3 regions of the Paenibacillus sp. PastF-3 genome follow, and region 3 is predicted to be linked to each of the others. Evidence: predicted binding sites of a transcription regulator. Region 3 holds the regulator's gene; each other region holds the start of a gene.
What was found. The regulator LexA, encoded in region 3, represses DNA repair genes until DNA is damaged. The targets are predictions, from matches to a motif close to CGAACATATGTTCG.
Positions count from the first base shown of each region.

Region 1 (3,283 bases), on a different contig from region 3:
CGGAAAAGAAGCTGAGGCGCTGAGGCATCATCTGAAAATACAGTTAATGTACCGATGCCGAGCATCCGGTCCATGATAGATTGTGCTACGGATAAATCGCGTACACGCAGTAATTCGATCTCTTCGACATTTTTACCGATAAGTCCGGTCTTAACCATAATGCGCTGGCTTGTAATGGTGTACGTAGTCGTGTTTAGGCGTACGATTCCTTTGAGGCGATCAGAGATACTGGCTGGTTTGCCTTTCCAGAGAACGACTTCTTGAGTAGCATTTGGATTTGCTGATGGACGGCGGGCGGTCACTGGAGCGGTGCCGTCCATGCTAGTTCCGCATTCTCCACAAAATTTAGCGCCCTGCTTATATTCTGATCCGCAGGTTGTGCAATAAGGCATAAATACCTCTCCTTCCCTGATTACAATTAAAATAATTATAACATAATAGTCGTTTTACATAAATTTCATTTGCGCTTTACACAAACCGACATTATTCTGTTAAGTGGAGGGATAAATAATGAAAAAAGTGTTACTAATAGGAACGCTAATGCTGACTGTCATCCTTAGCGCCTGCAGCAATAATAATTCAACTTCATCGGCACCTGCCTCGGAAGAAGAAGTGCAGGAAACCGTGCAAAACTTCTACAATGATATGTCTAAACTTGATGAATTAGGAAAATCATCTTTAGCGGAGTTCAACGAAGCTATTGCTGCTTATTCAGCAGGAGACCTTTCGGACAGGCAGCTGGAGAAGAAGATTAACGAATTCCAGAAGACCGCAACAGACCTATCCAATCAGGCTGAAAAAGTGAAAATTTCCTCTAGCTTGCCCGAAGACATTCGTAAGCTGCTTGATGAGTCTAAGATTGCTTTTCAAAGTGCTTATTCTCTAAAAGAACAGGCCTCTCAAGGTGCTGATTCCGCAGAGGTCACTGCTGAGAAGTTCGAGGAATTGAATCAGAACGCTGACGTCGCGATGCTATACGGCATTTCCAAGCTTAATGAAGCAAGAGAAGCAACAGGACTCATCGATGCTGATGGTCAATCCACCGCTGAATCAGAGAAAGTTCAAGAATAGATCGGAAGTTAGACGCTGAACAGTTCAACTGTCAGCGTCTTTTTGATGCGATGTTGAGCTTGAGTAGAGGTAACACTGATAATCCTATAAATAAACCAGCTACGATTCCTTTTGTGAGGTCTGAGAGGGTACTGCTTCGATATACGAGGGGGTATAGACACAGGAATAATACAGGAATTAGGATGAGCAGGGCATTGTTTTTTTTTCAAGTGGAAAGCCACTCTCAATTAGATATACAGTATTATACAACTTTTAGATGAAGAGGAGGATTTAAAAGAGGTATCTTTTTCCTGATTGTTGATTATTCAGCGAGGGTGTGGATATAATACAAACATACGTTCGTGCATAGCGGAATAAGTATAGAAATTAGGGAGGGGATACCATGGGCAAAAAGCTGGAGAAAAACGGACTCTGGGAAAGCAGTCGCATGATGCTGCCGGAGCACAAGGTAAGAATTATTAGGGATGAACGGGAGACGCTGCGCCGCATCAAGCCTATTCTTGATGAGCAGAAGCTGGAGGAGATCGAATGTACACTGGCCTTATCGTTACGGAGTCATGTGCGCGTCACTGCTGTGCTGTTTGATCCTTTTGAGAATAAGACAATAAGTGGTTTTGTGACTTCCATTCACACCCACTCGCGTGAGTTTAAGCTGCAGTGGGCGGAGGAATGGAAGTGGATCAATGTAGATGACCTCGTGGAGGTTTACATCGTCTAATGCTGAGAACCGCTGACTTCACTTTTTTCATAAGCAATTAGGGTCACTGTTGGGTTGCCGGTCAGATGTGCAATGGAAGCTTCGGCATTTCGAATAATTTCGAGTGCTTCTTCCTGCTCGCTCAGGGCAGCAACTTTATAGCTATCGCTATGAATGTCCATATGTGTTCCCACCTTTCGCTAATATTTTGCCCTTTTTTGTGGAATTGATCCAAGGTGGAGAAGCTATGAATAGGTGCTTTTCAGGGGAGATCTCGGGGATACCGGGGTCTTTTTTGCTGATGCAAGCAGGGGTATTAGTACAAGCGAATGGGGGAGCGGGATCATTGATTATACCAAGGGGTGATTCTATGCTGACTTTAGATCAAGTGAGGGACAAATCGGCGGCGAGGCTTGTTGGGCTTCATCCTGTTTTGGCAGCAGGGGCGAAGGCTTTGATTCAGCAAAGCTATGCCAGAGGAGTGCCCATCGTTATTACTCAGGGGTTACGGTCGATTGCTGAACAAAATGCCTTGTATGCGCAGGGGAGAAGTAAGCCTGGACCTATAGTTACCAACGCCAAGGGTGGAACCAGCTATCATAATTATGGCCTTGCGTTTGACTTTGCGCTTTTGCTGCCGGATGGAAAAAGTCTTTCCTGGGATATGAATCGTGATGGTGATAAAGATAAAATTGCGGACTGGCAAGAGGTTGTACAGGTGGGAAAACAGCTAGGGCTTGAGTGGGGAGGAGACTGGACGTCTTTTAAAGATTATTCACATCTGCAAATGGCCTTCGGCTTAACCACGACTCAACTTCGGGCAGGTAAACGTCCTACGACGGATCAGGTCAATGAAGCTTTAAAAAGGATTACTGGGGAGGATGAGCAGGTGAACAAAGACGTTAAAGTAACAATAACCTTAAACGGTGCTAAACTTACGGATGGTGTTCTTGATACCGGCATAACGTATGTACCCGTACGTGCTCTAGCTGAGGCGCTTGGAGCAAAGGTTACGTATGACGCATCGAGTAAGACAGTGAACGTAGTAAAAGAGTAAAGCTAATCATGTATAGACAGTGCCACCCAAGGGGAAGTTATCAATGATAACTAACCATAAAGGGAGGCATAACGTTGTGAATAAGCTAATAACAAGCCTTGCATGCTGCACTGTACTGTCATTGAGTATAATGGGAGCTAGTTACGCTAATCCAATCGGGTCAGCCGCATTAGGCGGTATCCCGAACGCGAATACGGGCATGGATGGTACCATGAATAACACTCGGATGATGAATACGGAAGGCAATCTAATGAACGGTACTACGGGAACGATGAATCAGCATGAGAGCATTATGAGAGATAAGATTCGCACAGGGGAAAATTATAGACCTAACACCACTAACTACAATGACAACTACACCCGGGATAACTACAACAGAAATACGGTAACTCCACTATCCAACACTACAACAGACGGTAAATATCGGGCAACCAGCACAACTACGAATACTGGAACTA
Region 1 covers NZ_JARXWM010000003.1:351,015-354,297, reverse strand. Annotated here, with positions in the region: gene M2444_RS08710 (PH domain-containing protein) at 1-392, opposite strand, end outside; gene M2444_RS08705 (hypothetical protein) at 511-1,071, shown strand; gene M2444_RS08700 (YolD-like family protein) at 1,454-1,789, shown strand; gene M2444_RS08695 (hypothetical protein) at 1,786-1,950, opposite strand; gene M2444_RS08690 (M15 family metallopeptidase) at 2,016-2,825, shown strand; gene M2444_RS08685 (hypothetical protein) at 2,902-3,283, shown strand, end outside.
Region 1: the regulator LexA is predicted to act here: its motif matches at 1,400-1,413, upstream of M2444_RS08700 (YolD-like family protein).

Region 2 (3,283 bases), on a different contig from region 3:
GAACTTCACCAAAAAAACCACAAATAAAGGAGATCAAATATTATGGCATATACATTCTCTTCTCTCACTGCTTCTAATGGAATTACGCTCAAGGTTATTAAAACCACTCCAGGCAACATTAAGCCAGTAGGTATCACTCCACTCGCCCCTGTTACCTCGGGAAGCGTATACGGAGTTAATGCAGGATTCGCGAATAACAGTAACTATAACGAATGCTTTAGCATCGGTGTATACAATGACGTTCCCGTAAAGGGAGCAAAGGGTGTTCACAATACCGGCTGGTTCAATGAATACTACACTCGCGGAACATTGGTATACGATGCCTATATTAACAGTTTAAGTGTTAAGGTAATCGATAATGCCTCACAATCAGGTTATGTGCGTCCGGATATGTACTGGGCTATCGGAGGAATTAGCTTAGGATTGCAAAACACCAATTGGTCCTCGCAAATGACTACTGAGCACGTTGAAGGCATTGGTGGTGTAAGTTCAAGTGCTGCTAGAACAGCAATTGTCTATGATAGCTCCAACAATATTCATTTAGTTATTACGGAAAGTAAAACTAGCATCACTGCATTCCGGGCAGCTATCCTAAACAAAATCCCAAATGTTCGTGATGGTGTACTTCTCGATGGCGGTGGTTCAACAGAGATGCTCTGTAAAGAATATACGTTTACCGGCACCGATCCAAATCGTAAACTTGGGTTTATGGTTGGAATCATTAACAAGTAATGCAAACAAAAAAAGAAAGTCAGTTAAATTTAACTGGCTTTCTTTTTTTGTTTGTACTATTTAATCTATACCATTTATTTTCCACGCTCCATCCACTTTCATTAAGGTATACATCGTATCGCCAACAGAACCATAAGGAGAATCTTTGTACTCCTCATGAATCGAAACTGTTATTTGATTTTCACTTTCGGACATAAATTTGGGAGCACTTAATTTCATAATTCTCGTTTTATCTTTTTCATAAGCCTCTATATCAGATTGTGAACTATCCTTAGTAAATACTGAAGCATATAGATCCTTATCCCGTTTATTAAAATACTCCACTCGTTGGTTTACCACTGAAAGCACATCTTGCTGTGCTCCTTGATAGGCAGTTGCATCAATGTAAGTAGTTTTAACCTCTTCTTTTGATGAACAAGCAGACAAGAAAAATAAAACCAGGATTAAACTCATCAATTGTATCTTCCTCATGGGGTGATTCCTCCTTCGGTTAATTTTGATTTCCTTTCTTATACAATTTAAACGCTTTAAGGATGTAATTGTTTCTAAAAGTTACAATTAAATATTTAAAGGATAGCTATCCTTGTTATTAATGTCTGACAGTAAAAATTATCTAGTGATTCAAATAATTAACCAAATAAAGTATAATAAATAGGAACATTTGTTCTTGTATTGGTTGTGATTTTACTCGTTCACTTCACTTTATATAGTATAGGGCGAACAGTCTAATTCAAGAAAGGAAGATCCTTCATGGAAGAAATCTATAATATGAATAGTAAAAATTCAAGGGCTGTTACAAACATTACCGGATATGAATTTGAATTATCTTTGCAGCATCCTATTGTACTTGGGTTCTCCTCACACCCAGAGAATGCGATATTAGTAGAAAAATTTATTAACAATCCAACTGAATCCAACCATGAAAAGTTAAATCAAGCCTTTAAAATTTATATTTTTGCCATCCGATTTACAAAGTATCTTAGTTCTCTCATTACAAATAGCCGAATCGATTATCTAAGGAAAGTAAAAAAAGATGAGGAGCGAGAGTTGCTAATCTTTGATAAACCATTGTCAGCAGATGAGGATGTAGCTTTAGGAGAGATTTTATCGAATGTTTACCACGGGGAGGATATTCCTCAAGTAACAGTTGATCCTGATGTATTCCAATCACAGCTTAATAATGAATGGTTATATCATGGATTCTCCAAATTAACACCTAAACAAAAATTTGTGATAACCCTTGCCTATTCCTCCTGTAGTCGAGATAGTGAGATAGCGTTACTCTTACATGTAACCCAGCAGTCTATCTCTAAAACACGAAAAACATCTTTACAGAAGTTGAAACGGTATATTCCCCCATTGAATATTGAATCGGCAATAAAGGAGGGAAGCTAGCATGGATCAGGCTCAGTTAATTACTGTAATATCAACAACAATCGGTAATTTCGGCTTTCCTATAGTGTTAACAGGTTATTTATTATTACGTTTCGAAAAAAAAATAGATAACCTCATTACTACGATTCAAGATTTCAAACTGGCATTGCTTGGGGAGGAGGATAAAAAGAAGTGAAGAACTCTGAATTATTTGAATGTGCGCGTAAAGCACAATTCGGTGACCGAGAGGCCATGCGCAAAATTATAGATGCTTATTATCCTTTAATTCGTAAAACATCAAGAACTCTATCTTCACTTTCCGCTAAAGACTTTGAGCAATCTACCATTGAAAAAATTGTAAGGGCTGTTCATAATTACGATCTTGACTCTCTCCCGGATTTTGAAACTTTTATTCACATGGAAAACAACCTCTAATCTACATTTCCAATCCTCTTAAACAGAAGAAAGCCCCCTTACATAGGTGGCTTTCTTCTGTTGCTGACCAACCAAAGAGAACATAGATAGCGTACCTGCGGACCAGTGACACTCATCGACCAATCGTAATCTTTATAAGTAACCTTTATCACGTCAGTTTTAACAAATGACCGTGAGATTACGCAGCCAGTTTGTCTATATTCACAGACTAAGATTAATTATTTTCTTTTCCAGACTCTATATAGATCTTGCACTACTTCCTTTCCTAGCTGTATAAGGGATAAGGGACGACAGAACCACATGAGTATAAAAAATATGACATAGTGAAGAATTTGCCAAGGTGAATTGTGTAATAAATCATGAGCATATAAGTGGTACAAGCGCTGGTTTAAAAACATCATTACACCACCAAATGATATTCTCAATATTAATGATATTAGTGTAGTATCTATCATTTATTAAATCTCTCCCTTTTATCTTCGGTTATTTTCGTATAATTTCAGACAACAAGCAGAACCCCTTGATACGTACCTCCTTATTGATTTATAGAAAAAAGCACCGATAGATTCACAACCATGAATGTATTTACTCATAGTTTAAGAATTTATCGGTGCTTCCGATTAATTAGCATATTTGATTGTGGTAGGCTACTTACTGATTATTTAATCATTCTTCGGGGTATTTTGCAATCGAATGAAATATATAGAGGCTAAGAGGAAGTATTACATCAGTTCATCTTCTT
Region 2 covers NZ_JARXWM010000024.1:49,245-52,527, forward strand. Annotated here, with positions in the region: gene M2444_RS30120 (phosphodiester glycosidase family protein) at 43-732, shown strand; gene M2444_RS30125 (hypothetical protein) at 793-1,203, opposite strand; gene M2444_RS30130 (sigma-70 RNA polymerase sigma factor region 4 domain-containing protein) at 1,483-2,127, shown strand; gene M2444_RS30135 (YvrJ family protein) at 2,129-2,302, shown strand; gene M2444_RS30140 (helix-turn-helix domain-containing protein) at 2,299-2,541, shown strand.
Region 2: the regulator LexA is predicted to act here: its motif matches at 1,387-1,400, upstream of M2444_RS30130 (sigma-70 RNA polymerase sigma factor region 4 domain-containing protein).

Region 3 (3,283 bases):
GCAATTTCCAGCTCTTGTGGATCAATCGTATCCCCAGCGGCTTCACATGCAGAACGAAATGCTTCATTGACGCTCCGATCATCCCAGAGCAGTGTATCATCAAGGTCAAATAGTACGGCGGAAATTGGCATTACAGGTCTCCCTCTCCCATGGCTGGTTAATTTCTATTCGTGAATTACTTCAATTTGGTGAGCTTTTGCGAATGCTTCCAGTCTAGTCCCCATCGCAGTTGTATCATAACGATTCATAAGTCTGGTAAAAATCCATTTCGTGCGTTTGCCTTTATGCTTAATGACAACTGCTCCACGCGAGAGGATGATTTTCTCAATATCAGAAGCTGGCAGATAGCGTTCGCGATTGAATTTTATAGTAGATAGTCTAGCATTCTCTACCTTCAAGTACGGACGTCGGAAGAACAGAAGTGCTGCTAGTAAGTAGTACAAAACGACTCCTAACCAGTTCATAAGCATACCATTACCTTTGGCTTGGTCCACTGAACCAATCATCCAAAACATAGTACCTAGCACTAATAACACTACTGGAAATGCAATGTTACGGCCTTTAAAGATTTCGGTGTTCTTCCCAGGAGATTTAGATTTAGATGCGTAAATCGTTTCCTTCCCCTGTTTCTTTCTTTGCTTGTTGATTTGCTGCGTGTTGCGTTGAACCATTCTTTCCCAAGAACGGGCCATATGCGTTCCCCCTAGTCATCCAGAAATATCTATGAAAAGGAACAGGGTGTTAATGCTTAAGCCCCTTGTTACCTTGTTCATGCTCATCATTATCAACCAATTCAATCGTATTCAATTGTGCTCGAAAGTTATTGCGGATATTCCCCAAATAAATTTCCCGAAGCTTGGCGCGTTCCGCCGTTTCCTCTTGATTAAGGCCTACGCTCTTCTGTTTGCGTGCCAATTCGTTAATACGCGCGACCAACTCATCAATATTCAAAACTTTCCCTCCCCTTATAAATTAATTCTAACTCTGCCATGAGAAAAAGAGCTTGTCAAGGTTTACTCCCTGCAAGCTCTTCATGTCCTCTTAATATGTTCTTAGAATATTAATAAATAGGTAAAGAGAGAATATCTCCAGCATTAATCTGACTACCTTTTATGCCATTGGATTTCTTAATTCCTTCTATATATACAGCCGTCTTCATATCAGAAGGTTTATTCTCAAGAGCAATACTCCAAAGTGTATCTCCACGTTCAACCACTACGCGCTTCTCATCCTTCATTAAAGTAGTAGATCCTGCAAATACATTACCCACTACTGTAAGTCCTGATAGTACGAGCACAATGATCAATGTCAGCTTAATAACAAAATCTCTACGGAACAAACGCATCAAGCCTTCAAGCAAAAACTCTGTGATTTCTTTAATCTGAGCTGAATAACGGGTAATAGGATTATGTCCTAAAGATTCAACCACTGGGGCTTTATCGTAGATGCTACGGTATGTACTGTATTTTAACATGAATATCATCCTCCAAACACTTGTTCTCACTTCCAAAATCATAATAACACGAACATGTGTTTTGTTCAATACTATTTTAGAACAATTGTTCTCTTTTTTTCAGAGGTCAATATTTACCATATTATTCATCTAAGAACCTGCTCTTACCATTTAGATGAAGGAAATGTAATCAATACAAGACTACCATTTATTAACTCTATCGAATTAATATTTATAATAGTTAGAACTTATGTTTGTGCGAACGGTAGTTCTATGTTATAATTTTCCCAAACATTACTATATGGGGTTGATTCCAATGTCAAAGATTTCAAGTCGCCAGCTGGCGATCCTGGAATTTATACGTAGCGAAGTCCGCAGCAAGGGTTATCCTCCTTCCGTCCGGGAGATTGGAGAAGCTGTTGGTCTTGCTTCCAGCTCCACAGTTCACGGTCATTTGGATCGGCTAGAGAAGAAGGGACTTATCCGTCGAGATCCAACGAAGCCTCGTGCGATAGAATTGCTTGGCCAAGAGGATTCTGAGAATGTGCACCATTTCGCACAAACCGTCGCTCGAATTCCTGTCGTAGGTAAGGTTACCGCCGGGGTTCCTATCACTGCTACTGAGAATATTGAAGACTACTTTCCCCTTCCAACACACTATGTTGGAGATAACAAAGTATTTATGTTATCGGTTCAAGGTGACAGTATGGTCGAAGCTGGGATTATGAATGGTGACTATGTTATTGTTCGTCAACAACAAACGGCTGATAACGGAGATATCGTTGTAGCTATGACCGAAGAAGATGAAGCAACCGTTAAGACTTTTTATAAAGAACGTGATCATATACGTCTTCAGCCGGAGAATCCGGCGTACGAGCCTCTTCGCCTTAATCGCGTGACCATTCTCGGCAGAGTTATCGGATTATTTCGAGATATCCACTAAGTATGCACTCCTACCAAAAAGGCTGTTCCGCGAATGCGGAGCAGCCTTTTTTTCTATGCATTTAGCTTAACCCCATCTGGAACATATGTTCCCGTAGGCTAAAATGACCATTTTTAAGAATAACCGTTTAGGCATCCTGCTCATATCTTAATTAGAAAGGAGTGTGCACAATGCCAAATTACCGGATTATAGTTGATCTGACGCAGCGTATGCTTTATCTTCTTGATAACGACATTGTGATCAGGGGCTTCCCAGTCGGAATCGGTAAAATGTTAACTCAATCACCACTCGGTGAATTCACAATCATTAATAAACAACCCGATCCAGGCGGTCCATTTGGGGTCTTTTGGATGGGACTATCTAAGCCTCACTATGGGATACATGGAAATAATGATCCCTCATCCATAGGGCACGAAGTATCCCATGGTTGTATTCGTATGTACAATGAGGATGTGTTAGCACTAGCTGCGATTGTTCCAATTGGAACACTAGTAACGATCAGAAATTAAATCTATCCATAGATAAACACGCCTCACTCCTTGCTTAACGGAGGGGGCGTGTTTGTATTTATGTATTTTTGATGACCTAATAGGAATTATGTGGTTATATGTCGAATAATGTTAACAGGATTTCAAATTGAAAGGAAGTGTTTCGTTTTGAACAACTCAAAAATTAGAACCCTCGTCGATTTTAAAGTCGATGCACTTGTTAAACTCTCTGGCTTATTGTTAAATAACGATCAAGCTAGTGGAAAAAAAGTAAATCTACTCACCTCATTTGGCAGTATTCAAGGGACCATCTCCCCTTCCACCTCCAATAAAGAGGATGTTTTTGACTTAAAATCTCTAATGGATGATGTCATTGTAGATGAATACATATCTTATTTA
Region 3 covers NZ_JARXWM010000008.1:86,980-90,262, forward strand. Annotated here, with positions in the region: gene M2444_RS17250 (HAD family hydrolase) at 1-131, opposite strand, end outside; gene M2444_RS17255 (hypothetical protein) at 165-692, opposite strand; gene M2444_RS17260 (DUF896 domain-containing protein) at 742-951, opposite strand; gene M2444_RS17265 (LysM peptidoglycan-binding domain-containing protein) at 1,061-1,474, opposite strand; gene lexA (transcriptional repressor LexA) at 1,770-2,396, shown strand; gene M2444_RS17275 (L,D-transpeptidase) at 2,567-2,905, shown strand; gene M2444_RS17280 (hypothetical protein) at 3,053-3,283, shown strand, end outside.